Regions from separate parts of the Streptomyces sp. NPDC020917 genome, predicted to be linked through region 4. Evidence: riboswitches for the same ligand, from Rfam matches in the RefSeq annotation. Region 4 holds a riboswitch; each other region holds the start of a gene.
What was found. Region 4 has a riboswitch for cyclic di-AMP ahead of ACH4TG_RS37355 (peptidoglycan DD-metalloendopeptidase family protein). Riboswitches for the same ligand answer to the same signal wherever they lie in the genome.
Positions count from the first base shown of each region.

Region 1: linked by a shared signal. The riboswitch ahead of ACH4TG_RS21265 (M23 family metallopeptidase) and the one ahead of ACH4TG_RS37355 (peptidoglycan DD-metalloendopeptidase family protein) in region 4 are both predicted to bind cyclic di-AMP.
Region 2: linked by a shared signal. The riboswitch ahead of ACH4TG_RS20065 (transglycosylase family protein) and the one ahead of ACH4TG_RS37355 (peptidoglycan DD-metalloendopeptidase family protein) in region 4 are both predicted to bind cyclic di-AMP.
Region 3: linked by a shared signal. The riboswitch ahead of ACH4TG_RS38275 (NlpC/P60 family protein) and the one ahead of ACH4TG_RS37355 (peptidoglycan DD-metalloendopeptidase family protein) in region 4 are both predicted to bind cyclic di-AMP.

Region 1 is NZ_JBIRRR010000009.1:195,352-202,584, forward strand. It holds gene ACH4TG_RS21250 (GNAT family N-acetyltransferase) at 1-378, opposite strand, end outside; gene ACH4TG_RS21255 (HPr family phosphocarrier protein) at 532-816, shown strand; gene ACH4TG_RS21260 (GntR family transcriptional regulator) at 1,028-1,702, opposite strand; gene ACH4TG_RS21265 (M23 family metallopeptidase) at 1,985-2,938, opposite strand; cyclic di-AMP (ydaO/yuaA leader) riboswitch at 2,952-3,141, opposite strand; gene ACH4TG_RS21270 (M16 family metallopeptidase) at 3,416-4,780, opposite strand; gene ACH4TG_RS21275 (M16 family metallopeptidase) at 4,801-6,204, opposite strand; gene ACH4TG_RS21280 (DNA topoisomerase (ATP-hydrolyzing) subunit A) at 6,464-7,233, shown strand, end outside.
Region 2 is NZ_JBIRRR010000008.1:281,761-288,993, forward strand. It holds gene ACH4TG_RS20040 (SurA N-terminal domain-containing protein) at 1-265, shown strand, start outside; gene ACH4TG_RS20045 (nucleoside triphosphate pyrophosphohydrolase) at 300-1,439, shown strand; gene ACH4TG_RS20050 (endonuclease V) at 1,442-2,182, shown strand; gene ACH4TG_RS20055 (cytochrome P450) at 2,179-3,552, shown strand; gene ACH4TG_RS20060 (transglycosylase family protein) at 3,748-4,845, shown strand; cyclic di-AMP (ydaO/yuaA leader) riboswitch at 5,199-5,352, shown strand; gene ACH4TG_RS20065 (transglycosylase family protein) at 5,355-6,059, shown strand; gene eno (phosphopyruvate hydratase) at 6,273-7,233, shown strand, end outside.
Region 3 is NZ_JBIRRR010000029.1:71,761-78,993, reverse strand. It holds gene ACH4TG_RS38290 (M23 family metallopeptidase) at 1-124, shown strand, start outside; gene pcrA (DNA helicase PcrA) at 202-2,769, opposite strand; gene ACH4TG_RS38280 (NlpC/P60 family protein) at 3,010-4,146, shown strand; cyclic di-AMP (ydaO/yuaA leader) riboswitch at 4,287-4,442, shown strand; gene ACH4TG_RS38275 (NlpC/P60 family protein) at 4,450-5,487, shown strand; gene ACH4TG_RS38270 (hypothetical protein) at 5,558-5,917, opposite strand; gene ACH4TG_RS38265 (NlpC/P60 family protein) at 6,247-7,233, shown strand, end outside.
Region 4 is NZ_JBIRRR010000027.1:96,200-103,432, reverse strand. It holds gene ACH4TG_RS37365 (uridine kinase) at 1-318, shown strand, start outside; gene ACH4TG_RS37360 (GNAT family N-acetyltransferase) at 415-1,431, shown strand; cyclic di-AMP (ydaO/yuaA leader) riboswitch at 1,827-1,982, shown strand; gene ACH4TG_RS37355 (peptidoglycan DD-metalloendopeptidase family protein) at 1,987-2,925, shown strand; gene ACH4TG_RS37350 (AAA family ATPase) at 3,056-5,893, opposite strand; gene ACH4TG_RS37345 (phytanoyl-CoA dioxygenase family protein) at 5,904-6,755, opposite strand; gene rho (transcription termination factor Rho) at 6,855-7,233, opposite strand, start outside.

The DNA of each region.
Region 1 (7,233 bases), on a different contig from region 4:
CGCCACCCCGCGGCCCTGGTGGGCGTCCTGGACCAGGAACGCGACCTCGGCGCGGGTGCCGCCGCGGCCCGCCCGGCCGTGCTCGTCGATCCGGTCGTAGCGGACGGTGGCGATGAACTCGCCGCCGACGGTGGCGGCCAGGCCCACCCGGTCGACGTAGTCGTGGTGCGTGAAGCGGTGCACGTCGCGGTCGGACAGTCGCGGGTAGGGCGCGAAGAACCGGTAGTACTTCGACTCGTCCGACACCTTCTCGTAGAAGCCGACGAGGCGGCCGGCGTCGTCCGGGCCGATCGGCCGGATGTGGGCGGTGCCGCCGTCGCGCAGCACGACGTCCGCCTCCCAGTGCACGGGGTACGGCTGCGGCTGCTGCTCCGTCATGGCCCCAGCGTAAGCGGGCGTGGCCTGCTCGCGCGGCCGACGCGTTGGAGGCAGGCTGGGGGCAGCGAACCGCCGGTCCCGGCCACCGCCCGGAACATGTTTAACTGGTCTAGACAACTTCGTACCACTGTCACTGATCCGAAGGGCAACACCATGGTTGAGCGCCGCGTCAACGTCGGCTGGGCGGAGGGCCTCCACGCCCGCCCGGCGTCCATCTTCGTCCGCGCGGCGACGGCCGCCGGCGTCCCGGTGACCATCGCCAAGGCGTCGGACGGCAACCCGGTCAACGCGGCGTCCATGCTCGCGGTCCTGGGCCTGGGCGCCCGGGGCGGCGAGGAGATCGTGCTGGCCTCCAACGCCGAGGGCGCGGAGGTCGCCCTGGACCGGCTGGCCAAGCTGGTCGCCGAGGGCCTGGACGAGCTGCCCGAGACCGTCTGACGATTTCGCGCGCTCCGGGTACCGGAACGGCCGGGAATTCCGAGCACCCCCGCCGGCGGCCCCGCGGAAATGGGCAGCGGAATTCAGCGGGACCGGAACATCCCCCACGGATGGTCCGGTCCCGCTCTTTCACGAATACGGGACCTCATACCGGAACTCCGGGCGGACCGCTGTTTTCCGGTATCCCGCGTTCTTGTATACGACGTGCGTGTTAAGCCCGGCGCCGCACCGCGTTGACGGGAGGTTTCAGGATCCTCACCGCCGACGCCCGTTCCACATGGACGGCGGCCAGCCGGCGGGCCCGTTCCGCGTCGCCGCGGGCCACCGCGTCCACGATCGCCGCGTGCTCGTCCCACGCCTCGCGCACCCGCACCACGGAGCCGTCCCCGTAGACCCAGGCGATCTTGTGCCGCAGCTGGGTGAGCAGCGCGGCCAGCGTCGGGCTGCCGGACGCCTGGGCGAGCGTCTCGTGGAACCAGCCGTTCAGCGAGGTCAGATCCGCGGACTGCCCCTGCACCGCGCGCTCCTGGCCCAACCGGACCAGCCCGCGCAGCACCTTGAGGTGGGCCTCGGTGCGGCGCTGGGCGGCGCGGGCGGCGCCCAGCGGCTCCAGCAGGCCGCGCATCTCCAGCAGGTCCGCGGCCTCCTGCTCGGTCGGCTCCGCGACCGACGCGCCCGCGTGCCTGCGGGTGCGGACGAACCCCTCGGACTCCAGGGTGCGCAGCGCCTCGCGCACCGGCACCCGCGAGACGCCGTAGCGCTGCGCGAGCAGTTCCTCGGTCAGTCTGCTGCCGGGCGGGAAGAATCCCGCGACGATGTCGTCGCGGATCGCCGTGCACACCACCTGGGCGGAGATACGCCGCCCGGTGCCGTCCGCCCCGTTCACGTCCGATTCCGCATCGCAGAACTCCGTTCCCTCCCCCGCATTATGCCCGTGACTCTATTCCAGGGCGCACGGAAAAGGGAAAAGAGGTGGCGAATTCTTGATTTTATTGCGGACAGGGCGGCACGTTCCGGGCGGGCGGGGCGGCCGCCCGCGGTGATCAGCTGCGGGGGAAGCACCCGCGGCGGCCCGGGACGCACGAAGGCCCCGGTGGCAGAACCGGGGCCTTCGAGGCGGGCCCGACCGGTGGGCGGCCGGGCCGTACAGGGTGCCTGACGCGGGACGTCAGACGGTCACACCGTGCTCGGCGAGGTACGCGATCGGGTCGACGTCCGAGCCGTAGTCCGGGGTGGTGCGCACCTCGAAGTGCAGGTGCGGTCCGGTGACGTTGCCGGTGGCGCCGGAGATGCCGATCTCCTGGCCCTCGGTGACGGTCTGGCCGGCGGACACCAGCGGCTGCGTCAGGTGGCCGTACAGGGTGTACATGCCGTCGGCGTGCTTGATGATCACGTCGTTGCCGTACGCGCCGTCCGCGCCCGCCGAGACGACCACGCCCGCGGCCACCGCGTGCACCGGGGTGCCGGAGTCCACGAGGAAGTCCACGCCGGTGTGGTAGCCGCTGGACCAGTTGGAGCCGGCCTGGTGGTACGGGGTGCCGATGGACGCGTCGACCGGCTTGGTCCAGCCGGAGTCTGCGGCGGCCGTCGTGGCGGCGGCCACCGGCTGCTTGGCGGCGCTGACCGCCCCGGCCTTCGCCGCCTGGGCCGCGGCAGCCTGGGCCGCGGCAGCCTTGGCAGCGGCAGCCTTGGCAGCGGCAGCCTTGGCAGCGGCGGCCTTGGCAGCGGCCTTCGCCTGCGCGGCGGCCTTCGCCTTGGCCTTGGCCGCCGCGGCCGCCTTGGCCTTCGCTTCCGCCGCCGCCTTGGCCTTGGCCGCGGCTTCGGCCTCGGCGCGGGCCTGCCGGACCTGCTCCTGGGCGGTGTTGGCGACCGTACGCTGCACGTCGGCCTGGGCGGAGAAGCTGTTCGCCAGCGAGCCGGTGACCGACGTGGCCTGGGACAGCACGTTCTTCTTGGCCGCGGCGGCGACCGGGCGCGGATGGTGGTCGGGGGCGGCCAGCGCGGTGGCGCCGAACGCTCCGGCGCCGGCGATCACGGCGACGCCGGCCAGGGTGGCGGCGGCACGGCCGGGCCGCCGACGCCGGTGCTTCCCGCGCAGGGCGGGGCGAACGCGGAACGCCATGGAGGCGTCGCTCCTTTCCTTCCTTCTCGCCTACCGGGTTAGCTGACGGGTTCGGAGCAGGAAGGTCTCCTACGGGCGCCCCTGGGCCGGCGACGGCGAAGGCTCCCGATTCACCCCGGGGGAACTCCCTCAGGACCGCGCGGCGGCGGACACGAGGGGTGGGTCCCCGGCTCCCCTGGACGGGGACTCGGCGATGTGCGGATGTGCGCCCGGCACGGCCGGGCGGTGCCCGACCCTGCAGGGCCGGGGAGCGTTGACGCTATCCGGGCGGTCCGGCGAACACCAAGCAGATCCGTCGATATGTAGCGCACGCCACACACGCCCGCGAGCCGCTCAATTCGGGCACAACAGGACAGAAATCCCAAGGGACTTCGCGCCCCGGACGTGCGGGCCCCGGGCGCGCCGGCTCCTGGCACACGGAACCCCGGCGCCGCGCAGGGCGGCACCGGGGTTCAGGAGAACGACGCGACGAGGGCGTCAGGACACGACGGTCACCGGGCCGATGCCCAGCTCCCGCACCGGCTCGGCGATCTGCCCGGCGTCGCCGACCAGGACCACCACCATGCGGTCCAGCGGGAAGGCGTTGACCACGGCGGCGGTCGCCTCGACGGTGCCGGTCGCGGCCAGCCGCGCGTACAGATGCGCCTGGAAGTCGTCCGGCAGCTGCTGCTCGACCTGGTCGGCCAGGGTGCCGGCGACCGCGGCGGCGGTCTCGTAGCGCAGCGGGGCCACGCCGACCAGGTTCTGCACCGCGACGTCGCGCTCGTCGTCGGTGAGCCCGCCCTCGGCGAGGGTGCGGATCACCTGCCAGGCGTCGGCGAGCGCCGGGCCAGTCACCTCGGTGGCCACCGAGCCGCTGATGGCCAGCAGCGCGGCGCCGGTGCCGTCGGCGGACGACAGCAGCACCTGCCCGAAGGCCCGCACGCCGTAGGTGTAGCCCTTCTCCTCGCGCAGCACCCGGTCCAGCCGGGAGGTCAGCGTGCCGCCCAGGCAGTACGTGCCGAGGACCTGCGCCGCCCACACCGGGTCCTGCTTGTCCGGGCCGGTGCGGCCGATCAGCACCTGCGTCTGCACCGAACCGGGCCGGTCGACGATCACCACCCGCGCGGTGTCGTTCGAGGTGATCGCGGGGCGCGGCCGCGGCTGCCCGGTGCCACCCGTCCACTGGCCGAGGGTGGAGTCGAGCAGCGCGGGCAGGTCGATGCCGGTGAGGTCGCCGACGACCACCGCGGTGGCCGTGGACGGGCGCACGTGCGCGTCGTAGAAGGCGCGCACCGCGGGGGCGTCGATGGCCCGCACCGTCTCCTCGGTGCCCTGCCGCGGCCGCGAGCAGCGCAGCTCGGCCGGGAACAGCTCCTTGGACAGGGCCATGGCCGCGCGGCGGGCCGGGTTGGCCAGCTCGTGCGGGATCTCGTCGAGCCGGTTGGCGACCAGGCGCTTGATCTCGTCCTCCGGGAACGCCGGGCTGCGCAGCGCCTCGGCGAACAGGGTCAGCGCGCGGTCCAGCCGGCGCGCGGGCACCTCCAGGGAGACCCGCACGCCGGGGTGGTCGGCGTGCGCGTCCATGGTGGCGCCGCACCGCTCCAGCTCCGCCGCGAACTCCTCGGCGGTGTGCTGGTCGGTGCCCTCGGACAGGGCCCTGGCCATGATCGTGCCGACCCCGTCGAGGCCGGCGGGCTCGGCGTCCAGCGGCGCGTCCAGCATCACCTCGACCGCGATCACCTGCTGGCCGGGACGGTGGCTGGTGAGCAGGGTCAGGCCGTTCCCGAGCGCCCCGCGCTCGGGCGCCGGGAACGCCCACGGCTTGGGCTCCCCCGCGGCTGGCTGCGGATGGAACATCATGACGGCCTCGCGTGCGTCGCTCACAGCTCACCCTCCTTGTTCTCAGCGCCCGAGTCCCCGGCCTCGACGATGGCCTGCTCCTCGATGTCCGGCTCCTCGCCCTCCTGCTCCTCGGTCTCGGCCGGGCCGCCGGTGGGCTCGTACACCAGCACCGCGCGGTTGTCGGGCCGCAGCCGGGCCGCGGCCACCGCCTTGACCTCCTCGGGGGTGATCGCCAGCACCCGGTCGACCGCGGTCAGGGCCAGCTGCGGGTCACCGAACAGCACCGCGAACCGGCACAGTTCGTCGGCGCGCCCGCCGACCGTCGCCAGCCGGTCCAGCCACTCCCGCTCCAGCTGGGCCTGCGCCCGCTCCATCTCCTCGGTGGTGGGCCCCTGCTCGGCGAACCGGGCCAGCTCCTCGTCCACCGATGCCTCGATGACCGGCAGTTCGACGCCGCTGGACGCCTTGATGTCCAGCCAGCCCAGCGAGGGCGCGCCGGCCAGCCGCAGCAGCCCGAAGCCGGCGGTCACCGCGGTGCGGTCGCGCCGCACCAGGCGGTTGTGCAGCCGGGACGACTCGCCGCCGCCCAGCACCGTCAGCGCCAGGTCCGCGGCGTCACCCTCCCGGGTGCCGTCCGCGGGGAGCCGGTACGCGGCCATCAGCGCGCGCGACGGGACGTCCTCCTCGACGACCTCGCGCAACTGCCCGCCCATGACGTCCGGGAGCGAGCCGTCCCGCGGCTCCGGCTTCCCGTCGTGCGCCGGAATGCTGCCGAAGTACTTCTCGATCCAGCCGAGCGTCTGCGCCGGGTCGATGTCGCCGACGACCGAGAGCACCGCGTTGCCGGGCGCGTAGTACGTGCGGAAGAACGCCTGGGCGTCCTCCAGCGAGGCCGCGTCCAGGTCGGCCATCGAGCCGATCGGGGTGTGGTGGTACGGGTGCGGCTCGGGGTACGCCATCGCGGTCAGCTTCTCGAAGGCGGTGCCGTAGGGGACGTTGTCGTAGCGCTGGCGGCGCTCGTTCTTCACCACGTCCCGCTGGTTGTCCAGGCTCTGCAGGTCCAGGGCGGTCAGCAGGCTGCCCATCCGGTCGGCCTCCAGCCACAGGGCCAGTTCGACCTGGTGGGCGGGCATCGTCTCGAAGTAGTTGGTGCGCTCGAAGCTCGTGGTGCCGTTGAGCGATCCGCCTGCGGCCTGCACCAGTTCGAAGTGGCCGTTGCCCTGGACGCTCGCCGAGCCCTGGAACATCAGGTGCTCGAAGAGGTGGGCGAGACCGGTGCGACCCTTGACCTCGTGGCGTGAACCGACGTCGTACCAGAGGCACACGGCCGCGACCGGGGTGAGGTGGTCCTCGGAGAGCACCACCCGCAGGCCGTTCGCCAGGCGGTGCTCGGTGGCTGTGAGGCCGCTGGAGTGTGCCTCCGGGGAGGCCGTGTGACCCATGGGCAAGCTGTCCTTCCGGTCGCTGCTGCGTGACTGCGTAGAGTGCTGCCACTCTAGGCAAGCGTGCCGACGATCGGCGAAGTTCCCGCACACGACAGGCCCCGGGGTTCGGTGGACGGCGGCACGGCGTGGTCGGGGACGGGTCGTCGTCCGCGCTGTCGGTGCGGCGCGTCACAATGGTCCGCGTCAGCTCACCGGTCCACCCGAAGGATCCGGACACCCGTTCCGGAAGGCAACCAGAAGAAGGAGCGCCGCCGAGATGGCCCGCCGCACCACGAAGACCCCGCCTCCCGACGACGACTTCGAGGAGCGCATCCTCGACATCGACGTCGTGGACGAGATGCAGGGCTCGTATCTCGAATACGCCTACTCGGTGATCTACTCGCGCGCCCTGCCCGACGCCCGCGACGGCATGAAGCCCGTGCACCGGCGCATCGTCTACCAGATGAACGAGATGGGCCTGCGGCCCGAGCGCGGCTTCGTCAAGTGCGCGCGCGTCGTCGGCGAGGTCATGGGCAAGCTGCACCCGCACGGCGACGCGTCGATCTACGACGCGATGGTGCGGATGGCGCAGCCGTTCTCGCAGCGCCTGCCGCTGGTCGACGGGCACGGCAACTTCGGTTCGCTCGACGACATGCCGGCCGCCATGCGGTACACCGAGGCCCGGATGTCCGGCCCGGCGCAGCTGATGGTCGAGTCGATCGACGAGGACACCGTCGACTTCGCGCCCAACTACGACGGCCAGGAGCGCGAGCCCTCCGTGCTGCCGTCGGCCTACCCCAACCTGCTGGTCAACGGCGCGTCCGGGATCGCGGTCGGCATGGCCACGAACATGCCGCCGCACAACCTCGGCGAGGTCATCGCCGCGGCCCGGCACCTCATCCGGTACCCCAACGCCGACCTGGACGCGCTGATGCGGCACGTGCCGGGCCCGGACCTGCCGACCGGCGGCCGGATCATCGGCCTGTCCGGCATCAGGGACGCCTACGAGAGCGGCCGCGGCACCTTCAAGATCCGCGCCACCGTCTC
Region 2 (7,233 bases), on a different contig from region 4:
GTACGGCGTGGCGCCCAAGGACATCGACCACTTCTTCCGGCGCAACGTCGCCTTCGCCAAGGTCATCCAGCACCTCGGCTACCAGCCGGGCAGCGACGGCGGCAACGCCGCGCTCCAGCAGGCGGTGGTCAAGACCTCCAAGAGCCTGGGCGTGACGATCAACCCGCGGTACGGCACCTGGGACGCCAAGAAGGGCGCCATCGGCAGCGCGTCCGACCCGTGGCTGGTCAGCAAGACGCAGGTCGCCGCACCCACGGGCGCGTGACCCGGCGGCCGGCGCGGCGGGGTACGTTCGAGGTGTGAACGACGAGAACGGCGGCGTGCCCGCCCCGGGACGCCTGGTACTGCTCACCACCAGCCACCGGGTCGCGCCCGGCCAGCTGTCCTGGCAGGCGTGGCAGGTGCTGCACGCGGCGGACCGGGTGCTGTGCGCGGACCCCGGGCACCCGCAGCTGCCCTACCTGCGCGAGGCCGGTGTGCGCTGCGAGCTGGCCGACCCGGGCGGGCGGGAGCTGGTCGACGCCACCGAGGGCGGCCGGACCGTGGTGTACCTGCCGCCCTCGGGCGGCGCCGCGCCGGCCGTCACCGACGAACTCGCCCGGCTCGGCGGCTCGGGCCGGGTGCAGATGCCCGATCTGGAGCTGCTCCCCGGCTCCTACGACCTGCCAGGCGCCCGGCTGATCGACCTCGTCCAGGTGATGGACCAGATCCGCGCCGAGTGCCCGTGGAGCAGCCTGCGCACCCACGAGGACCTCGCCAAGTACGGCATCGAGGAGATGTACGAACTGGTCGAGGCGATCGAGGAGGGCGACCGGGAGGCGGTCAAGGAGGAGTTGGGGGACGTCCTGCTGCAGGTCGTCTTCCACGCCGCGATCGCCCAGGGCGACCCCGAGGACCCGTTCGGCATCGACGACGTGGCCGCCGGCCTCGTCGCCAAGCTGATCCACCGCCACCCGCACATCTACGGCGACGAGATCGCCGAGACACCGGAGCAGGTGCAGGCCAACTGGGTCCGGCTCAAGGGCGTGGAGAAGTCCCGCGAGTCGGTCACGGACGGGGTGCCGCTGGCGTCGCCCGCGCTCGCGCTGGCCGCCAAGCTCACCGGCCGCGCCCGCACCGCGGGGCTGCCGCTCCCGGTCACCCCGCCCGCGCCGCTGTACGACGACGAGGACACCCTCGGCGAGCACCTGCTGGCCGAGGCGGCCACCGCCCAGGCCGCGGGCATCGACCCCGAGGCGGCGCTGCGCCACGCCGCCCGCCGCTACCGGGCCGCCGTACGGCAGGCCGAGGCGGAGGCCAGGACCGGCACCCCGGGCCCCGACCCCGCCGACACCACCCCCTGGGGCGAGGCCGACCCCGGGCTCGCGGATCCCGCCCAGGACGGCTCCGGCGGCACCGCCGGCGGGGACGCCGGCCCCGGGCGGGAAGAGGACCGCTGAGCGTGCGCGTCGACGTCCCCCACGCCTGGCCCGCCGATCCGGCCGCGGCCCTCGCCCTGCAGGACCGGCTGCGGCCGCTGGCCGACCACCGCGGTCCAGGACCGGCCCACCCGCGGCTGGTCGCCGGGCTCGACGTCGCCTACGCCGGCGACGGCCGCGGCACCGGCGACCTGGTCGCGGCCGCGGTCGTGGTGATCGACACCGCGACCCTCGGGGTCGTCGAGCGCGCGACGGCCACCGCCACCAGCACCTTCCCCTACGTCCCGGGCCTCTTCGCGTACCGCGAGCTCCCGGTCCTGGTCGAGGCGTTGCGCGCGCTGCGGACCACTCCCGAGCTGCTGCTGTGCGACGGGCACGGCCTGGCGCACCCGCGCCGCTTCGGGCTGGCCTGCCATCTCGGCGTGCTCACCGGGCTGCCCACGGCCGGCGTCGCCAAGACCCCGTTCGTCGGCAGCCACGACCCCGCGGCCCTGGCCGGGGCGCGCGGCTCCCACGCCGACCTGGTGGACGCCGGCGAGACGGTCGGCCGGGTGCTGCGCACCCAGGACGGGGTCAAGCCCGTCTACGTCTCCACCGGCCACCTCGTCGACCTGCCCACGGCCTGCGCGCAGGTGCTGGCGCTGGCGCCCGCCTACCGCCTCCCCGAGACGACACGGCAGGCGGACCGCCTGAGCCGGGACGCGCTGGCCGCCGCGGTGGCCGCCGCCGGCACCGGGCCCGCGGCCGATACCGTCGAGGGGTGAACGACCCCGGCTCCCTCCCCGCGGACAGCGGCACTTCCGGCGGAAATCCCGGCGGCGGACCGGCCGGCCCTCCTGGCAGCGGACCGGCCGGCACCCCCGCCGCCGTGCCTGAGCTGTTCTCCTGGCAGTTCGCCACCGACCCCTACCCGGCGTACGCCTATCTGCGCGAGCACGCGCCGGTGCGGTGGACCCGGCTGCCCAGCGGGGTGGACGCCTGGCTGGTGACGCGTTACGCCGACGCACGGGAGGCGCTGGCCGACCCGCGGCTCAGCAAGAACCCGGTCCACCACGCCGACGAGGCCGGGTCGCGCGGGAAGACCGGCATCCCGGGGGAGCGCAGCGCGGACCTGATGACGCATCTGCTGAACATCGACCCGCCCGACCACACCCGGCTGCGGCGTCTGGTGTCCAAGGCGTTCACCCCGCGCCGGGTGGCGCAGTTCGCGCCGCGGGTGGCGGAGCTGACCGACCGCTTCATCGACGGCTTCGCCGCCGAGGGGAGCGCGGACCTGATCCACGAGTTCGCGTTCCCGCTGCCGATCTACGCGATCTGCGACCTGCTGGGCGTGCCGGCCGAGGACCAGGACGACTTCCGCGACTGGGCCGGGATGATGATCCGTCACGGCGGCGGCCCGCGCGGCGGTGTCGCCCGCTCGGTCAAGCGGATGCGCGCCTACCTGGTGGAGCTGATCCACCGCAAGCGCGGCGACCTGGGCGACGACCTGATCTCCGGCCTGATCCGGGCCAGTGACCACGGCGAGCACCTGACGGAGAACGAGGCCGCCGCCATGGCCTTCATCCTGCTGTTCGCCGGTTTCGAGACGACCGTCAACCTCATCGGGAACGGGATGCACACCCTGCTGCGGCACCCGGTGCAGCGTGCGGCCCTCCAGGAGTCGCTGGCGCGCGGCGAGACCGCCCTGCTGGAGACCGCCGTCGAGGAGCTGCTGCGCTTCGACGGCCCGGTGGAACTCGCGACGTGGCGGTACGCGACCGGACCGCTGGCCATCGGCGGGCAGCCGGTGGCGGCGGGCGACCCGGTGCTGGTCGTGCTCGCCGCGGCCGACCGCGACCCGGACCGCTTCGCCGCGCCGGACACCGTGGACCTGGCGCGCCGGGACAACCCGCACCTGGGATACGGGCACGGCATCCACTACTGCCTCGGCGCGCCGCTCGCCCGGCTGGAGGCGAGGACCGCGCTGGCCGCGCTGCTGACCCGGCTGCCCGATCTGCGGCTTGCCGCCGAACCCGGCGAACTCCGGTGGCGGGGCGGCCTGATCATGCGCGGACTTCGCACCCTGCCGGTGGCCTTCACCCCGCAGCCGGAACCCGTACGGGCAAAGGAAAGTGACGATCTGTCAGGTCCGTGACCATGACGTGATGCCCGCTACATCGGCTTGTGATCCGTTGGCCATCACCGCTACGTTCTGCGGTCAGCGCGAGGCATCCACGGCTCGCGCCACGCGCCCGCCCCACAGGAACGGGCAGCCGCCGGGTGGCCGCACCGCCGCCCTCACGGCGGATGCCCGCGCCGGGCGCGTACGGCCAAACGAAAGGCGTACCGCATGCTCTCGTCCGGCAACGGCAGGCACCGACGCCCCCGGCCCACCCCGGCCGCCGTCGTGACCGTCGCGACCGCGGCCGCGACAGGTGCCGGCATCGCGATCCCGCTGCTGGGGGCGTCCGTCGCCCAGGCCGCGGACAACGGCACCTGGGACAAGGTCGCGGTCTGCGAGACCGGCGGCCTGTGGAGTGCGAACACCGGCAACGGCTTCTACGGCGGCCTGGCGATCACCCAGGCCACCTGGGACCAGTACGGCGGCGACGCGTACGCGTCGCGCCCGGACCTCGCGTCCCGTGCCCAGCAGATCACGGTGGCCGAGAAGATCCTCGCGGACCTGGGACCCGGCGCGTGGCCGGGCTGCGAGAAGAACACCGGGCTGTTCAAGGACCAGGGCACGCCCGAGGTGGACCCCGGCACCCCGTCGGCCACGCCGACGCTGCCCGGCGTGCCCCTGCCCACCCTGCCGGACGTGCCGGTGCCGACCGGCATCCTGCCCGGCATCTCCGGCACGCCGTCCGCGAGCGCGACCACGCCGTCGACCGGCTCGGACGAGTCGGGCAATTCGGATGATCAGGGCGGATCGGACGGATCATCAGATTCCCACGGCTGGGTGACCGGCGGCTCGAACACCGACCCCGGGGGGCCGCTGGCGACCTCGCCCGGTGAGGACCCGTCGACCGGCGCCCCGGGCGACTCGGGTGCCCCGAGCGGCTCCGGTACGCCGTCCGACGGCGCCACCACGCCCTCGGCTCCGAGCACCGGCGGCGGGCGCCACGCCAAGCCGTACAGCCCGACCGACGAGCAGCTGGCGGCCGCGGACCAGGCGAGCCGGACCGAGCTGTACTCGATCACCGGCAAGGACGATTCGGGCACTTCCGGCAGGACGGACTCGACTACCCCGGGTAACGCCAACAAGGGCGACAAGTCGGGCACTTCAGATGTGAGCAGGTACACGGTCGATCTCGGGGACACGCTCTCCTCGATCGCCCGGGACCATCAGGTCGACGGCGGCTGGCACGCGCTCTACGACACCAACCACCAGGTGATCGGCGTCGACCCGAACCTCATCAAACCCGGACAGATCCTCAACATCGGCTGAAATCAAGGGTCATGGCGGCCGGTCGACAAAACGGACGAACCGCTTTCCGGCGGGCGTCTCGGATGTGACAAGGGTCTCGCCGGTCGCTGTGACCGCCCGCTCGCAGAGCGCTGAGATCCACCCTCGTGACCTGCGGTTTACCCCACTCGCCGGGTATGCGCCCGCAGTTGGTGTCCGAAATCGGAATGTTTGAACTCCTCACGGGGGTGTGCTTACCGTCTTCTCGCTCGCCACAGCGAGCCCCGCCGGAACGGAACGCCGAGTCCTGCCGCCGGCCGACGGGAACAGTCGACGCGAGAGCGCCGTAGGCAGGAGCGGGGGACCCAAAGTCTTCCGCCGGACCGGCAGACGTACGCCGCGCAGCACCGGACAGCAACCCGCTGCGAGGGCGTACGACACCGCGTCCGGCTCGGGGTGAAGCCGATCTCCACGCCGCCGACGCGGCCCGGCCGGGCAACTCACGTCCGAACCCGACAGCTGACCTCGCAGGCGTCGGTGAGGAATTCTCCATGGGTAAGCACCGTCGTCCCTCCGCCAAGACGCTCGTGCGTCTCGCCTCCGTCGCCGGCGTCGCCGGCACCGCGATCGCCGTTCCGCTGATCGGCGCCACCTCCTCCTCGGCCGCTTCGGTCGCCACCTGGGACGCGGTCGCCCAGTGCGAGTCCGGCGGCAACTGGGCCATCAACACCGGCAACGGCTACTACGGCGGCCTGCAGTTCTCGCAGTCCAGCTGGGCGGCGGCCGGCGGTCTGCAGTACGCGCAGCGCGCCGACCTGGCCACCAAGGACCAGCAGATAGCCGTGGCCGAGAAGCTCCTCGCCCTGCAGGGCCCGTCCGCGTGGTCCTGCGCCTCCGCGGGCGGCCTGACCGCGGGCGGCCCGTCCCCCGACATCAACCCCGGCGGCTCGTCCAGCTCCTCGAGCTCGACCTCCACTCCGGCCAGCTCCAGCAGCAGCTCGTCGAGCAGCTCCAGCAGCTCCTCCAGCTCCTACAGCTCTTCGAGCAGCCACACCGCCTCGTCCCACTCGGCCACGTCGTGGAAGCACTACGCCAAGGGCCACGGCAGCTACGTGGTCCGCCACGGCGACACCCTGTCGAAGATCGCCGAGGCGCACCACGTGGCCGGCGGCTGGCACAAGCTGTTCGAGCTGAACAAGGACACCGTCAAGGACGCGAACCTGATCTACCCGGGTCAGCACCTGACGCTGCGCTGACGCGACGACGGCGCCGCAACCCATCCGCGACCCCGCCCCGGCACGCACTCCCCCCAGACGTGCCCGGGCGGGGTCCGCCGCGTCGCGGCGTGTCGCCCGGGCGGCCGACACCCGTCTCAGGGGACGGGCCGACCGCCGGTCCACGGCCCCCGGGCGGTTAGGCTCGTCCCGAAAAAAGGCGAGAAGACATCTCAGCTCTCTGAAGGAGACAACGTGCCGTCCATCGACGTCGTCGTAGCCCGGGAAATCCTCGACTCGCGAGGCAACCCCACCGTCGAGGTCGAGGTCGGCCTCGACGACGGCAGCACCGGGCGTGCGGCCGTCCCGTCCGGCGCCTCCACCGGCGCCTTCGAGGCCCTCGAACTCCGTGACGGCGACAAGAACCGGTACCAGGGCAAGGGCGTCGAGAAGGCCGTCCTCGCCGTGATCGAGCAGATCGGCCCGGAGCTGGTCGGCTACGACGCCACCGAGCAGCGGCTGATCGACCAGGCGATGTTCGACCTGGACGCCACCCCGGACAAGTCGTCGCTGGGCGCCAACGCCATCCTGGGCGTCTCGCTGGCCGTCGCGCACGCCGCCTCCGAGGCGTCCGACCTGCCGCTCTTCCGCTACCTGGGCGGCCCGAACGCGCACGTCCTGCCGGTCCCGATGATGAACATCCTCAACGGCGGCTCGCACGCGGACTCCAACGTCGACATCCAGGAGTTCATGATCGCGCCGATCGGCGCGGAGTCCTTCTCCGAGGCCGTGCGCTGGGGCGCCGAGGTCTACCACACCCTCAAGGGCGTGCTGAAGTCCCGCGGCCTGTCCACCGGCCTGGGCGACGAGGGCGGCTTCGCGCCGAACCTCGGCTCCAACCGCGAGGCCCTGGACCTCATCCTGGAGGCCATCAAGCTCGCCGGCTACACCCCGGGCCAGGACGTCGCGCTCGCGCTGGACGTGGCCGCCTCCGAGTTCTACAAGGACGGCGCCTACGCGTTCGAGGGCAAGCAGCGCACCGCCGCCGAGATGACCGAGTACTACGCGGAGCTGGTGGACGCGTACCCGCTGGTCTCCATCGAGGACCCGCTGTTCGAGGACGACTGGGACGGCTGGAAGACCATCACCGACAAGCTCGGCGCGAAGGTGCAGCTCGTCGGCGACGACCTGTTCGTCACCAACCCCGAGCGCCTGC
Region 3 (7,233 bases), on a different contig from region 4:
CGCCTATTCGGGCAACACCGGCAACACCACCGGCCCGCACCTGCACCTCGAGGTGCGCCCGCACGGCGGCTCCCCGATCGACCCGCTGCCCTGGCTCCTCGCGCACGGCCTCGACCCGCGCTGAGCATCGACCCGATCTGACCCCTGGGCCGAACTGACCCCGGTCCGCGGGCGCCTCCGCCCGCGGACCCGTCGCGTCCGCTAGAGCTTCTCCACCGGCGCGTACCGCAGCAGGAGTTGCTTGGGCCGCTCGTCGCCGAAGTCGATGGTGGCCTTCTCGTCGCCCGGCCGTCCGGTGACCGCGATGACGGTGCCCAGCCCGAACTGGTCGTGGGTGACGCGGTCGCCGACCGCCAGCGAGATCACCGGCCGGTCGCCTGACCTGCGGGTGGCGAAGCCGCCCGAGCCGCCGCGGCTGCGCGCGGCCATCGAGGAGGACAGCGACGCCGCGGCCTTGGACACCGCGCCCCCACCGCCCGAGCCCGAGCCGAAGCCGCCCGGCGAGCCGCCGGTGCGCCGCCACTCGATGAGGGCGTCCGGGATCTCCTCCAGGAACCGCGACGGCGGGTTGTAGGAGGGCTGCCCCCAGGCGCTGCGCATCGTGGAGCGGGTCAGGTAGAGGCGCTCGCGGGCGCGGGTGATGCCGACGTACGCCAGCCGCCGCTCCTCCTCCAGCTCCTTGACCTGGCCGAGGGCCCGCATGTGCGGGAAGACCCCGTCCTCCATGCCCGTGAGGAACACCACCGGGAACTCCAGGCCCTTGGCGGTGTGCAGCGTCATCAGCGTGATCACGCCGCCGGACTCCTCGTCCTCGTCCGGGATCTCGTCGGAGTCGGCGACCAGGGCGACGCGTTCCAGGAACTCGGACAGGGTGCTGCCCTCCTCGCCGCGCTCCTGCTCGAACTCCAGGGCCACGGCGGCGAGTTCCTGGAGGTTCTCGACGCGGGTCTCGTCCTGCGGGTCGGTGGACGCCTGCAACTCGGCCAGATAGCCCGTGCGTTCGAGCACCGCCTCCAGGACGACGGCGGGGCCCGCACCGGACTCCACGATGGTGCGCAGCTCGTCCATGAGGGTGTTGAACCGCTTCACGGCGTTCGCCGAGCGGGCCGCCATGCCGTAGGCCTCGTCGACCCGGCGCAGCGCCTGCGCGAAGGAGATCCGCTCGCGCTGCGCGAGGGCGTCCACCATCGCCTCCGCGCGGTCGCCGATGCCGCGCTTGGGCACGTTCAGGATGCGGCGCAGCGGCACCGCGTCCTCGGGGTTGGCCAGCACCCTCAGGTAGGCGAGCACGTCCCGCACCTCGCGCCGCTCGTAGAAGCGCACGCCGCCGACGACCTTGTAGGGCAGGCCGACGCGGATGAACACCTCCTCGAACACACGGGACTGCGCGTTGGTGCGGTAGAAGACCGCCACGTCGCCGGGGCGGGCCTGGTCCGCGTCGGTGAGGCGGTCTATCTCGTCGGCGACGAACTGCGCCTCGTCGTGCTCCTGGTCGGCGACGTAGCCGATGATGACCGGGCCGTCGCCGGACTCGGTCCACAGGTTCTTGGCGCGGCGGCCGGCGTTGCGCTCGATGACGGCGTTGGCCGCGGACAGGATGGTCTGCGTGGAGCGGTAGTTCTGCTCCAGCAGGATGGTGCGGGCCTGCGGGTAGTCCTCCTCGAACTGGAGGATGTTGCGGATCGTGGCGCCGCGGAAGGCGTAGATCGACTGGTCCGCGTCACCGACCACGCACAGCTCGGCGGGCCCGGGGACGGCGTCCGCGCCCCGCGCGCCGTCCTGCTCGCCGGCGTCGGCCGCCCCGCCGTCCTGGCTGTCCTGGCCGTCCTCCGCGGACGGCGGCGCCTCGGTGCCGACCAGCTCGCGGACCAGCATGTACTGCGCGTGGTTGGTGTCCTGGTACTCGTCGACCAGGACGTGCCGGAAGCGCCGCCGGTAGTGCTCGGCGACGTCCGGGAACGCCTGCAGCAGGTTGACCGTGGTCATGATGATGTCGTCGAAGTCCAGGGCGTTGGCCTCGCGCAGCCGCGACTGGTAGAGGGCGTACGCCTCGGCGAGCTTGCGGTCGAACGGGGTCTCCGCCTGGGCGGCGAAGGTCTCCTCGTCGATCAGCTCGTTCTTGAGGTTGGAGATCTTCGCGCTGAACGACTTCGGCGGGAACTGCTTGGGGTCCAGGTCGAGGTCGCGCTGGCAGACCAGGGCCATCAGCCGCTTGGAGTCGGCCGCGTCGTAGATCGAGAAGGACGAGGTGAAGCCCAGCTTCTTGGACTCGCGGCGCAGGATGCGCACGCACGCGCTGTGGAACGTCGACACCCACATCGCGCCGGCGCGCGGCCCGACGAGCTGCTCCACCCGCTCCTTCATCTCGCCGGCGGCCTTGTTGGTGAAGGTGATCGCCAGGATGGAGCCGGGGTGGACGTGCCGGGCGTAGAGGAGGTGCGCGATGCGGTGGGTGAGCACCCGGGTCTTGCCGGAGCCGGCGCCGGCCACGATGAGCAGCGGCCCGCCGGAGTGCCCCACGGCGGCGCGCTGCTGCTCGTTGAGGCCCTCCAGCAGCTGCGCGGGGTCGGCGGCCGGGCGGGCGGCGCCGTCGCGGTAGTGGGCGTCGCGGATCGGCGGCGGGCCGTCGAACCGGTCGCCGAACAGGCCGTCCGGCAGGGAGTCGGGTTCGTCGTGCTCCCCCTCCGGCGGCGGGGGCGGGCCGTCGTCGGCCGGGCCGTGGGCCGCGTCGAGACCGGCCAGGAAGCTGTCGTCAAAGAGGCTGCTCATCGCCTCCTGAGTCTAGGACGCCGCGCCGACAGTCCGTCCCGGTTCACCCGGTTCCCCCGGCCGAAGGACTCGCACAGGTGTGTCCTTCCTACCACGCTCGGTGACGACGCACCGGGTCTGGCAAAAGATTACGAAAAGGTATCGGGCCTTATCGGACATCGGCCTTCCCAGCAACGCCGGGCCTCGGCTACGTTCCCGCACCAGCCCCACCGGTCCGCGTCCGAGAGGAGTCCGCCCGCCATGGCGACGCACCGTAAGGCCAGAACCGCGCTACTCAGCGCCTCGGGACCACGGGCGGCAGTGGGTATCACCACTGCCGCCCTGGCCACCGTGACCCTGCTGAGCGAGACGGCGAACGCCACCCCGCCGCCGCAGCCCTCCATCGCCGAGGTCAAGGCGAAGGTCGACTCCCTGATGCACCAGGCCGAGGTCGCCACCGAGAAGTACAACGGCACCAAGGAGCAGGTCGACCAGCAGAACGTCAAGGTCAACAAGCTGCTGGAGCAGGTGGCGCAGAAGACCCAGACGCTCAACGACGCGCGCCGCCAGCTCGGCCTGTACGCGGCCGCGCAGTACCGCTCCGGCGGTGACGAGACCACCACCCGCTACATGCTGTCCGGCAGCCCTGAGGACCTCGTCGACCAGCTGCACCTGACCGACGTGCTCGCGCAGCGCCAGAAGGCGGCGGTCGACTCGTTCCGGGTGGAGCAGGCCGCCGCGACCCAGCAGCGCATCGAGGCGGCCAAGAGCCTGGCGTCGCTCACCGCGCAGCAGGCCAAGCTCAAGACCGCCAAGCAGGACGTGCAGACCAAGCTGAGCCAGGCCCAGCACCTCCTCAACAGCCTGACCGCACAGGAGAAGGCGCGGCTGGCGGCGCTGGCCGCCAAGCAGGAGGAGGAGGCCCGCCGGAAGGCGGCGGCACTGGTGGCCAAGCAGAAGGCCGCTGCCGAGGCGGCGGCCAAGGCGGCCGCCGCGAAGAAGAGCACGTCGACGACGACCACGACGCCGCCGTCGACGCCCGCCAACTCCTCGGTGGCCGACCAGGCGATCGCCTTCGCCCGCAAGCAGATCGGCAAGCCCTACGTGTGGGGCGCCACCGGTCCCGACTCGTTCGACTGCTCGGGCCTGACGCAGGCGGCCTACAAGGCGGCCGGCATCACCCTGCCGCGCACCACCTGGGACCAGGTGAACGTCGGCACCCGGGTCTCGGAGACGAACCTGCAGCCGGGCGACCTGATCTTCTTCTACAGCGACATCAGCCACGTCGGCATGTACATCGGCAACGGCGAGATGATTCACGCTCCGCACACGGGCACCGTCGTCAAGATCGCGCCGATCACGGAAATGCCCTTCTACGGTGCCGTTCGCCCGTATTGACCCCCTGAACCACCGTCACCAACCGTAAGATCACAAAGCGATTTCGGTCACATTGCGATCCAAACTTCCCAAGACTCGCGAGAGTTGATTACCGTAGCCCGCTAGGTGGCCTGCTTCCCGCCGGTGCAAGTGCCGGCAGCACGCCACCTCCGCCTAATCCGGCCGGCGGCCGGAACCGGGGACCCACAGTCACATTGGGGTGAATCCGGACAGACGCGACAAGCGTCCGTCCAGTAGGGCAGCCTTCCCAGCCCGAACCCGTCAGCTAACCCGGTCGGCGGTCCACGGAAGGAGTCGCCTGCTGTGGCGTCGCACCGCAAGCCGCGTACCCGGATACTCGCCTCAGCCGCCCCCCGCGCGGCGGTCGGGGTCACCGCAGCGGCACTGGCGTCGGTCACCCTGATGAGCGAGACCGCGAACGCGGCGCCTGCCAAACCCTCGATCGCCGAGGTGAAGAAGCAGATCGACACGCTCAACCAGCAGGCCGAGGTGGCCACCCAGCAGTACGACCAGGCCAAGGAGAAGACCTCGGCGCAGCGCGCCAAGGCCAACCAGCTCCTGGAGCAGGTCGCGCAGAAGACCCAGCAGATGAACGAGACCCGCCGGGTCCTGGGCCAGTTCGCCACCGCGCAGTACCGCGACGGCGGCCTCGACCAGACGACGCAGCTGCTGCTCTCCGACAACCCGGAGCAGTTCCTCCAGCAGTCGCACATGATGGACCGGCTCTCCACCACGCAGGAGCAGGCCCTCCAGACCTTCAAGGTCCAGGAGGAGCAGGCGAACATCCAGCGGGCGCAGGCCACGTCGAGCCTGAACCAGCTGACCTCCGCGCAGAGCGCTCTGGCGACGGAGAAGAAGAACCTGCAGACGAAGCTCGCCGCGGCGCAGAAGCTGCTCAACAGCCTCAACGCCGCGCAGCGCGCCAAGCTCGCCGCGATGACCCCCTCGACGTCGTCCGCGACGAAGCACTACACGTACAGCGGGCCGGCGACCGGACGGGCCGCCGCCGCCATCCAGTTCGCGCTCTCGCAGCGCGGCAAGCCGTACGTGTCCGGTGGCACCGGCCCCAACGCCTACGACTGCTCCGGGCTCACCCAGGCCGCCTACCGCGCGGCGGGCGTCAGCATCGGCCGGACCACCTGGGACCAGGTCAAGGACGGCGTCGCCGTCTCCCAGGCCGATCTGCAGCCGGGCGACCTGGTGTTCTTCTACTCGGGCATCTCCCACGTCGGGATCTACCTCGGCAACGGGCAGATCGTGCACGCCCCGCACACCGGCGCGGTCGTCGAGATCGCGCCCATGAGCTGGATGCCGTTCGCCGCGGCCCGCCGGGTGGCCTGAGTCCCAGCGAAACGCGTGACGTCCGGACGGGAGTGCTCCGTCCGGACGTCACGCGTGTTCGGGCGCGGGCCTACGTCCAGAGCACCGCGATGAAGATGTTGAGCGCGGTCAGCACCCCCACCGCGCCGAACGTCGCCCGGTCGAGGCGTTCCTCGTCGCGCTTGACGTAGACCAGGCCGAGGATCACCACCAGCACCGCCAGCTTGACGCCGATCTTGGCGTTGTCCACGTGGCGGTCGTCGGCGTTCAGCAGGGCGACCATGGTCACGCCGGTCACGAGCATGGTGGCGGCGCCGTAGAGCATGCCCGGGACGAAGCGGACCGCGGCGGTGCCGTTGCCCATCACCTTCAGCTGGGTGAGGAACCCGCCCAGCAGTGCGGCGATGCCCAGGATGTGCAGGCCGACTAGAACATTGATGAGAGTGTCCATGGGCGCGACCCTAGCGACGCCCTTAGCACCCCCCGGCGGGAGGGGTGGCCTTCCCCGCGCATCGGTCAGTGCGGGTACCCAAGCGGGCATGTCACCCGTCGAACGCCGGTCGGTTCCGGTCGGCCCCGACCGGAAGGGCACCAGTCCCGGTCCACCGGACCCGCGCCGCCCCCGGTGAGGTTTAGCGTCGCTCGACAGGTGGCCGATCCCCCGCCGGCGGCGCACTGTCGTCCGTCCGGTGGCGGCTGCCCCCGCCGAGGTCCGGCGGCGCCCTGTTCCCCCGTGCAGGCGCCGCCGGACCCACCCCCGGAAGGAGAGTGACGGCCGCCGTGGCCTCACACAGTCGCCCGCCCCGATCCCGCGTCACCGTCTCCCGCGCCGCCTGCACCCTGGCGCTCGCCTCCGCCGCCTCGGTGTCGCTGTTCGGCGAGACCGGCTACGCACAGCCCCGGCCCACACCGGCCGAGGCCAAGGCCAGGGTCGAGGCGCTGTACCAGCAGGCCGAGCAGGCGACCGAGCAGTACAACGGCGCGAAGCAGCAGGCGGACGACGCCCAGGCCGCACTCGGCGGGCTGCAGGACGAGCTGGCCCGCAAGACCGCCGCGCTCAACGCGACGCGGGACGCGCTCGGGACGGTCGCGGCGGCGCAGTACCGCGCCGGGTCGCTCGACCCGACGCTGCAGCTCGCGCTCAGCTCCGCGCCCGGGACGTATCTGGAACAGGCCGGGATGCTCGACCAGTTGGGGAACCGGCAGGCCTCGGCGCTGGCCCGGCTGGCCGCCCAGCAGCGGGACATCGAGCAGACCCGGGCCGAGGCCGCCGGCCGGGTGGACGCCCTGCGGGCGGCGCAGTCCCGGCTGGCGGCCCGCAAACAGACCGTGCAGCGCACCTTGGCCGAGGCGCAGGCGCTGCTCGCGCAGCTCAGCCCGGCCGACCGGGCGGCCGTCGGCGCCTCGGACGGCCCGGCCGGCCAGGCGGCCGCGAACCGCTCCACGCTCCGCCCGCCGCTGTCGGCGACCGCGGGCGCCCCCTCGGCGCGCGCCGCCGAGGCGGTGGCGTTCGCGTACCGCGCGCTGGGCCTGCCCTACGTCTGGGGCGCCACCGGGCCGAACGCGTACGACTGCTCGGGCCTGACCCAGGCGGCGTGGAAGGCGGCGGGGGTGTCCCTGCCGCGCACCACCTACACCCAGATCAACGCGGGCGCCCGGGTGCCGGAGTCCGAACTGCGCCCCGGCGACCTGGTGTTCTTCTACTCCGGCGTCTCGCACGTGGGCCTCTACATCGGCAACGGCGAGATGATCCACGCCCCGCACCCC
Region 4 (7,233 bases):
GGACCCGGCGGCAGCGGGCGGGCGCTGCCGTCGCTGCGCGACCCGGTCACCGACCGGTCCACCCGCGCCGGCTACGAGGAACTGCCGCCGGGCGGGGTCCTGGTGCTCGACGGGCCGCTGCTCCTCGGCCAGGGCCTGCCGCTGGACCTGACCGTCCACCTCAGCCTGTCCCGCGCCGCGCTGGAGCGGCGCACCGAGGCCGCCGAGCGATGGACGCTGCCCGCTTACGGCCGGTACGCCCGCGAAGCGCTGCCGGAAGAGACCGCGGATGTCCTGGTTCGCGCCGACGACCCCCGCCATCCCGCCTGGACCGGCTGAACTCCCGCTGCACGTACGTCACTCGGGCAACGCACCGGCAGCCCGCCGGTCCTGCCTTGCCGTGGGGCCGCGCACCCCGCTAGCGTCCCGGGCACCATGACTGTCGCCATCGCGCCGCTGACCGCCGAGCACATACCCATGGCCGCGCAGCGGTACGACCGCTGGTTCGCCCGCGCCCGCCGCCCGCCGTCGCAGCGCTCCTGGCTGGCCGACGGCCCGGTGCGCGGCGAGGAACTCCTCGGCAAGCTGCAGAACGCCCCCGGTCTCGAGGCGTGCCGGGCGCTGGACGCGGACGGCGCGATCATCGGGCACCTGGCCGCGGTGCCGCTCGACCTGGCGCCCGACAACCCGGCAGCGCTGCGCAGCCATCCGCACTCCGCCCTGGTGCCGCACGGCGGCCACGCGCTGCCGGCCGGACGGGAGAGCGAGGTGCTGCGGGCGCTGTACGCCCGGGTCGCCGAGCGCCTGGTCGCCGAGCGGCGGCTGGTCCACTACGTCGACGTGCCGGCCGGGGAGACGGCCACCGCGCCCTGGTCCGAGCTGGGGTTCGGCCGCGAGCTGGTGCACGGCCTGATGGCGGTGAAGGCCCGCGGGCGGCAGCCGCGCGGGGTGGGCGGGCTCGCCATCCGGCGCGCCGGCCCCGGCGACCTGCCCCAGGTGGGCCGGATGGCCGCGGAGTCCTCGCGCGGGCAGCGGGGCCCCGCGATGTTCCAGCCGCAGCCCGAGGCGGGGCTCGCCGCGCTGCGGCTGCGGTACACCGACGCCCTGGCCGATACCCGCTGCGGCGCCTGGATCGCCTCGCGCCGCGGCGAGGAGATCGGCATGGTCCTGGTGGTGCCGGCGGCGCCCGGGCCGGTCGTGCCCGAGTCCTGTGTGGAGCTGATGGAGGCGTTCGTGGACCCCGCGGCCCGCGGTGAGGGCATCTCCCGGGTGCTGCTGGCGACCGCGCTCGCCTGGGCCTACGACAACGGCCACCGCTACATGTCGGCCCGCTGGCACTCCGCTAGCCCGCTGGCTGCCGGACACTGGCCGGCGACCGGCTTCCGCCCGGTCGCCTACCGGCTCAGCCGGACCCTGGACGGCCGGATCGGCGGCCCGCCGGGGACGTACTGACCCGGATTCCACTCCGATCGGACAAACCCTCATTTGTCGCCCTTGTTCCGGCATTTCGGAGTGAGGCGGGTCACTTCCGCTGTGGAATGTGACGGGCATCATGGCGGGAACACGGTCCGATGTCCGGAGAACACCCGCTGTTTCCGATGCGGGCGATTTGTCGCCATGTCGTCACCGCGTGCGGCGTGCCGGTGCACCCACGGTCAACCGCGCGGACACGCAGGGGTGGCGGGCGTACGACGATCGGTCACCGGCTCCCGGCGGGCGCGGTGGTGGGCCGCGGCAGCCGGTTGCCCGCCGCTCGGAGGGTCCTCTAGCTTCGCGTCCGGCGGGCCAGGTGCCCGCGCACACTCTCCGCGGGCGGACCGCCGAATCCTGCCACCGCCCGGACCCGGAACCGTCGAGCACCTAACACGGCAGGAGCGGGGGACCCACGGTAGGCCGCCGTCCGCGCACGCCGGACGGCTCGGGGTGAAGTCACGCACCCGAGTGACCGGGCATCTCCTGCCCGAACCCGACAGCTCACCTCGCAGGCGTAGGAGAAGGAACTCCCGCATGCCCGCCAAGGGACAGCACCGCAAGCCCCATCTGAACCGCCTCACCCGCGTCTGCATCGCCGCCGGCGTCGGCAGCGCCGCCATCGCCCTGCCGCTGGTCGCCGCGACCGGCGCCTCGGCCGCCACGCCGGCCAAGGCCCCCGTCGCGACGACCGCCCACGTCAAGGACACCGCCAAGGGCGCCCACGCGAAGGCCGAGACGTACACCGTCCACCCCGGCGACACCCTGTCCAAGATCGCCGCCGCGCACCACATCAAGGGCGGCTGGCACCGGCTGTACCAGGAGAACAAGAAGGTCATCGGCAGCGACCCGAACGTGATCCGTCCGGGCATGCACCTGACGCTGCACGGCTGGCACGGCGTCAAGCCCGGCGACAAGCACCCGGCCAAGCCGGCTGCCCAGCCCGCCGCCAAGCCCGCCGCGAAGCCGGCTGCCAAGCCCGCTCCGGCGAAGAGCACCGCGCAGCAGAGCGCGGCGAAGACCACCACGAACACCACGACGGCCACCAAGGCCGCCGCCACCACCGACACCGGCTGGACCAAGCCGGTCGGCAACGCGTCCATCGGCACCCCGTACCACCAGGCCGGCTCCAACTGGTCCAGCGGCTACCACACGGGCGTGGACTTCCTGGTGTGGTCCGGCACCCCGGTGCACTCGGTCGCGGCCGGCACCGTCGTGCACGCCGGTGCCGACGGCGCCTACGGCAACGACGTGATCATCAAGCACGCCGACGGCAAGTACACCCTGTACGGCCACCTGACGCAGCCGCTGGTGTCGGCCGGCCAGACCGTCACCGAGGGCCAGGAGATCGGCATCTCCGGCGCCACCGGCAACGTCACCGGACCGCACCTGCACTTCGAGGTGCGCACCACCCCGAACTACGGCTCCGACATCGACCCGGTCGCCTACCTCGCGTCGCACGGCGTCAGCATCTGACACAGACGCCCGTACGACCGCCGTCAGGCGGCCGCCCGTGCCCGTCCGGTCTGCACCACCGGGCGGGCACACCGCTGTCCGGGCGCCCCGCCGTCCGCACCGCCTCCCGCCGCGGACGCAACGCTCCCGACTAGCCGAACATCCCGGTCAGTTCGCCGCGCGAGACCACGCCGAGCTTCGGATACGCCTTGTACAGGTGGTAGCCGACGGTGCGCGGGCTGAGGAACAGCTGCGCGGCGATGTCCTTGTTGGACAGGCCCTGGGCCGCCAGCCGGACGATCTGCGCCTCCTGCGGGGTCAGGCCCGCCTCCTCGGCGACCGAGCGGGTCTGCGGCGCGACCTCCACCGCGGCCCCGGCCGCGCCGAGTTCGGCCCGCGTCCGGTCCGCCCACGGCCGCGTGCCGAGCCGCGCGAACACCTCGAGCGCGCCCTGCAGATGGCCGCGGGCCTCGTTCTTGCGCCGCGCCCGCCGCAGCCACTCGCCGTACAGCAGCGCGGTGCGCGCCCACTCCATCGCCCTGCGCTCCGGGTCGTGCCCGGACAGGGCCTGCCCGTAGTGCTCCTCGGCCGCGCTGTCCGGTGCCCGCAGCGCCCGGCAGCGGGCCACCAGCGCGGCCGCCCAGTCCTGCCGTGACCGCGCCGCCCACCGCTCGAAGCGTGCGAACGCCTCGTCCGCCTGCTCCGCCACGCCCAGCCGGACCGCCGCCTCCACCAGGTCGGGCACACTGCGGGTGGCGCAGATCTGGTGCCGTACGGCCGGGTCGGTGAGCAGCAGCAGCCGGTCGAGCGCCGACTGGGCGCGGCCCAGGCCGAGGTCGAGCAGCCCCTGCGACCAGTACGTCCACGGCGCTCCCGGTGCGGTGCCCGACCCCGAGCCCGCCGCCAGCGCCTGCTCGACCTGCGTCCGGCACTCCGCCTCGTCGCCGCGCAGCGCCGCGACGTGCGCCAGCGTGGAGCTCAACTGGCTGACCCACTGGAGCTGTCCGGTGGCGCGGGAGAGCCGCAGCCCCTCGCTCGCGGTGCGGTGGGCGTCGTCGAGGCGCGCTTGGAAGATCTCCGCCTCGGCGCGGAAGAACATCAGCGTGCTGAGCCGGCCGATCCCGCCGCTGTCCCGGCTCTCGGCGGCCAGCACCGTGGTCAGGGCGTGCGCCTCGGCGTCCTGGCCCAGCGTCAGCCCGACGCCGCACAGCATCACCAGGTCCTGCGGGTCGACCCGCCCGCCGCGCGCCGCACGGGCCGCGGCGGCGGCAGCGTCCACCGCCGGGGGCGGGTCCTCGCCGGCACCGGGACCCAGCGCGCCGATGACGAACCGCGCCACCGGCCGGATCGCCGCATCGGCCGGCAACTCCAGCGCGGCCAACCGCTCCAGGGTGCCGTCGACCTCGGCCGAGCCCAGGTACCAGGCGGTGTGCGCGGCCTGCACCAGCATCCGCGCGGCACCGGCCGGATCCGCCGGGGCGGCCAGCCCGGCCGCCTCGGTCAGCACCCGGTGCGCGGCGGGGAAGTCCCCCTGCCAGAAGTCCGCCAGCCCCTGCACGTGCAGCATCCGCGCCCGCAGCACGGCTTCCCCGCTTCCGGCGCCGGGAGCCGGTGCCGGGGCGGCGCCGGAGGCCGGGACGGACGAGCCGTCGGCGCCCGGCCCCGGGGTGCCGGCCGCCGGGCGGGTGGCCGAGGGGATGCGGGCGGCCTGGCGGGCGAAGTCGCGGGCGCGTTCGATCTCGCCGGCCTCGGAGGCCGACTCCGCGGCCAGGACCAGGCGTTCGGCGCGGGCCGCCGGATCGGTGCTCAGCCGGGCGGCGCGCTCGTAGGCGGCCGCCGCGGCCGCGTGGCCGCTGCGCTCCCTGGCCCGGCCCGCCGTCTCCTGCAGGGCGGCCGCGACCTCCTCGTCCGGGCCGGTGGCCGCGGCGGCGAGGTGCCAGGCACGGTGATCGGGATCGAGCACCGGGTCGCAGGCGTCCGCGAGCGCCCGGTGCGCGGCCAACCGCTCCGGCAGCGGCGCCCGTTGGTGGATCGCGGTGCGCATCAGCGGATGCCGGAACCGCAGCCGGTCCTCCTCGTCGACGAAGACCAGCCCCGCCTCCTCGGCCGGCGGCAGGTCCGCCACCCCCACCCCCAGCGTGCCGGCGGCGCGCACCAGGATGCCCGGGTCGCCGGTGTGGTCCGCGGCCGCCACGAGCAGCAACGTCTGGGTGCCGCGCGGCAGATGGCTCACCTGGCCGTGGAAGGCCAGCTGCAGCCTGCTGGTCAGCGGCAGCGCCCCCGCACCGGTGCCGGCCGCCGGTACCCGGCCCGCGCGCAGCGCGAGCGGCAGCTCCAGGAGCGCCAGCGGGTTGCCGCGGGCCTCCGCCAGCACCTGGCCGCGGGCCACGTCGGCCAGCACGCCGCCGCGCTCGGCCAGCAGCGCCGCCGACGCCTCCGTGCCCAGCGCGTCCAGCCGCAGTTCCGGCAGGCCCGGCGCGGGGAACGCCCCCTCGCCGTCACGCGCCGCGAACAGCATCACCACACCCTCGGCGTCCAGCCGACGGGCGGCGAACACCAGGGCGTCCACCGACGCCCGGTCCAGCCACTGGGCGTCGTCCACCACGCACAGCAGCCCGCCGTCGCCGGCGTGGTCCGCCAGCAGCGACAGCACGGCGAGCCCGACGAACATCGGCTCGGCCGCACCCTCGGCGGCCAGGCCGAACGCGGTGCGCAGCGCCCGGCGCTGCGGCCCGGGCAGCGCGGCCAGCGACCCCATGGCCTTGCGCAGCAGCAACTGCAGTCCTGCGTAAGGGAGTTCCGCTTCGAACTCGATGCCCGCGCTGCGGATCACCGGCATGCCCTCGGCCGCGGCGACCGCGTGGGCGAGCAGCGCCGACTTGCCGATGCCCGCCTCACCGCGCAGCACCAGCGCCCCGCTGCGGCCCGCGCGCGCCCCGTCCAGCAGCGCGGCCAGCGCGGCCGCCTCCCCGTCCCGTCCGTGCAGCATGCCGGGAACGCTAGCCGATCCCGCCGCCCGGGCCCGAACACCCGGCCGAACCAGCGGGCGTGTCCCCGGGGCCGTGCCCCGCCATGCCCAGACCCTGCCGGATCGCGGTCTCCACCGGGGAGTACGCGCCGTCGGCCCGTTCCACCCGCACCTCCTGCGCCGGGTGCAGCGGCGGCTGCGCCATGAAGCGCGGCCGGGTGCCGTGGTGCGGCTGCGCCGCGTGCACCAGGAACGGGTGGCACAGGTAGACGTCGCCTGCCCGGCCGGTGGCGTGCGCCACCGGCCGGTGCGCGCTGGCCTCGTCGACCTCGCGCGCGAAGGTGAAGACGGACTCGCCGCGCTCGCCGTAGGGCGCGAGCACCGGGGGCACGTCGAGATGCGAGCCCACCCGGATCCGGGTCGGCGCGTCGCCCTCGTGCACGTCGGTGAACAGGAACAGCATCAGCAGCAGCCGGCCCTTGGACCGCACATTGGTGAAGTACCGCGTCTCGCCGGGCGGTTGGAAGCTGGCCTCGATGTGCCAGCCGGCGTCGTCCGGCTCCTGCGCGTGCGGGAACCGCAGCGGGAACGAGCCGAGCGACGCGCGGGGCGCCCAGCGGCCGGCGCCGGCCAGCCGGTCGAACGCGGCATGCAGCTCCGGGGTGTTGGCGGCCTCGACGAACGGCGGCTGCGCCATGTCGCCGACCCAGTGCACCGGTTGCGTCCAGGTGCCCGGATCCTGCGGATCGCACCCGGTCCGCTGCCACAGCAGCGCCGCGCACTCCCGGGCGGTCGCCTCGGGCACGGCGGCCTCGATCCTCACGAAGCCGTCCCGCAGGAAGGCCGCCTCCCAGGCGTCGCCGGGGTCCTGGATGTCGTCCATCCGCCGATCATCACGCGCACCCGGCGACCCGGGCCATCGGATTTCCGCGCGGCCGGCGGACGCGGCAGTTCGCCGCGTCCGCCCGCCGAGCCCGGTCGGTCAGGCGGCCGGCCCGGACCCGGCGGCGCCACCGGGGACGGTGCCGTGCACCGCCCGCAGGAAGGCCGTGTTGTCGGGGGTCTGCCGGATCCGCTCCAGCAGCACCTCCAGGCCGGACTGGGCGTCGCGGCCCAGCAGCGCCCGGCGCAGGCCGCGGACCACCTGCAGTTCCGCCGGCGCCAGCAGCAGCTCCTCGCGGCGGGTGCTGGACGCGGTGACGTCGACCGCCGGGTAGACCCGCCGCTGGGCGAGCGCGCGGTCCAGGTGCAGCTCCATGTTGCCGGTGCCCTTGAGCTCCTCGTAGAAGAAGTCGTCGGCACGCGAGCCGGTGTCGACCAGGGCGGTGGCCAGGATGGTCAGCGAGCCGCCCTCCTCGGCC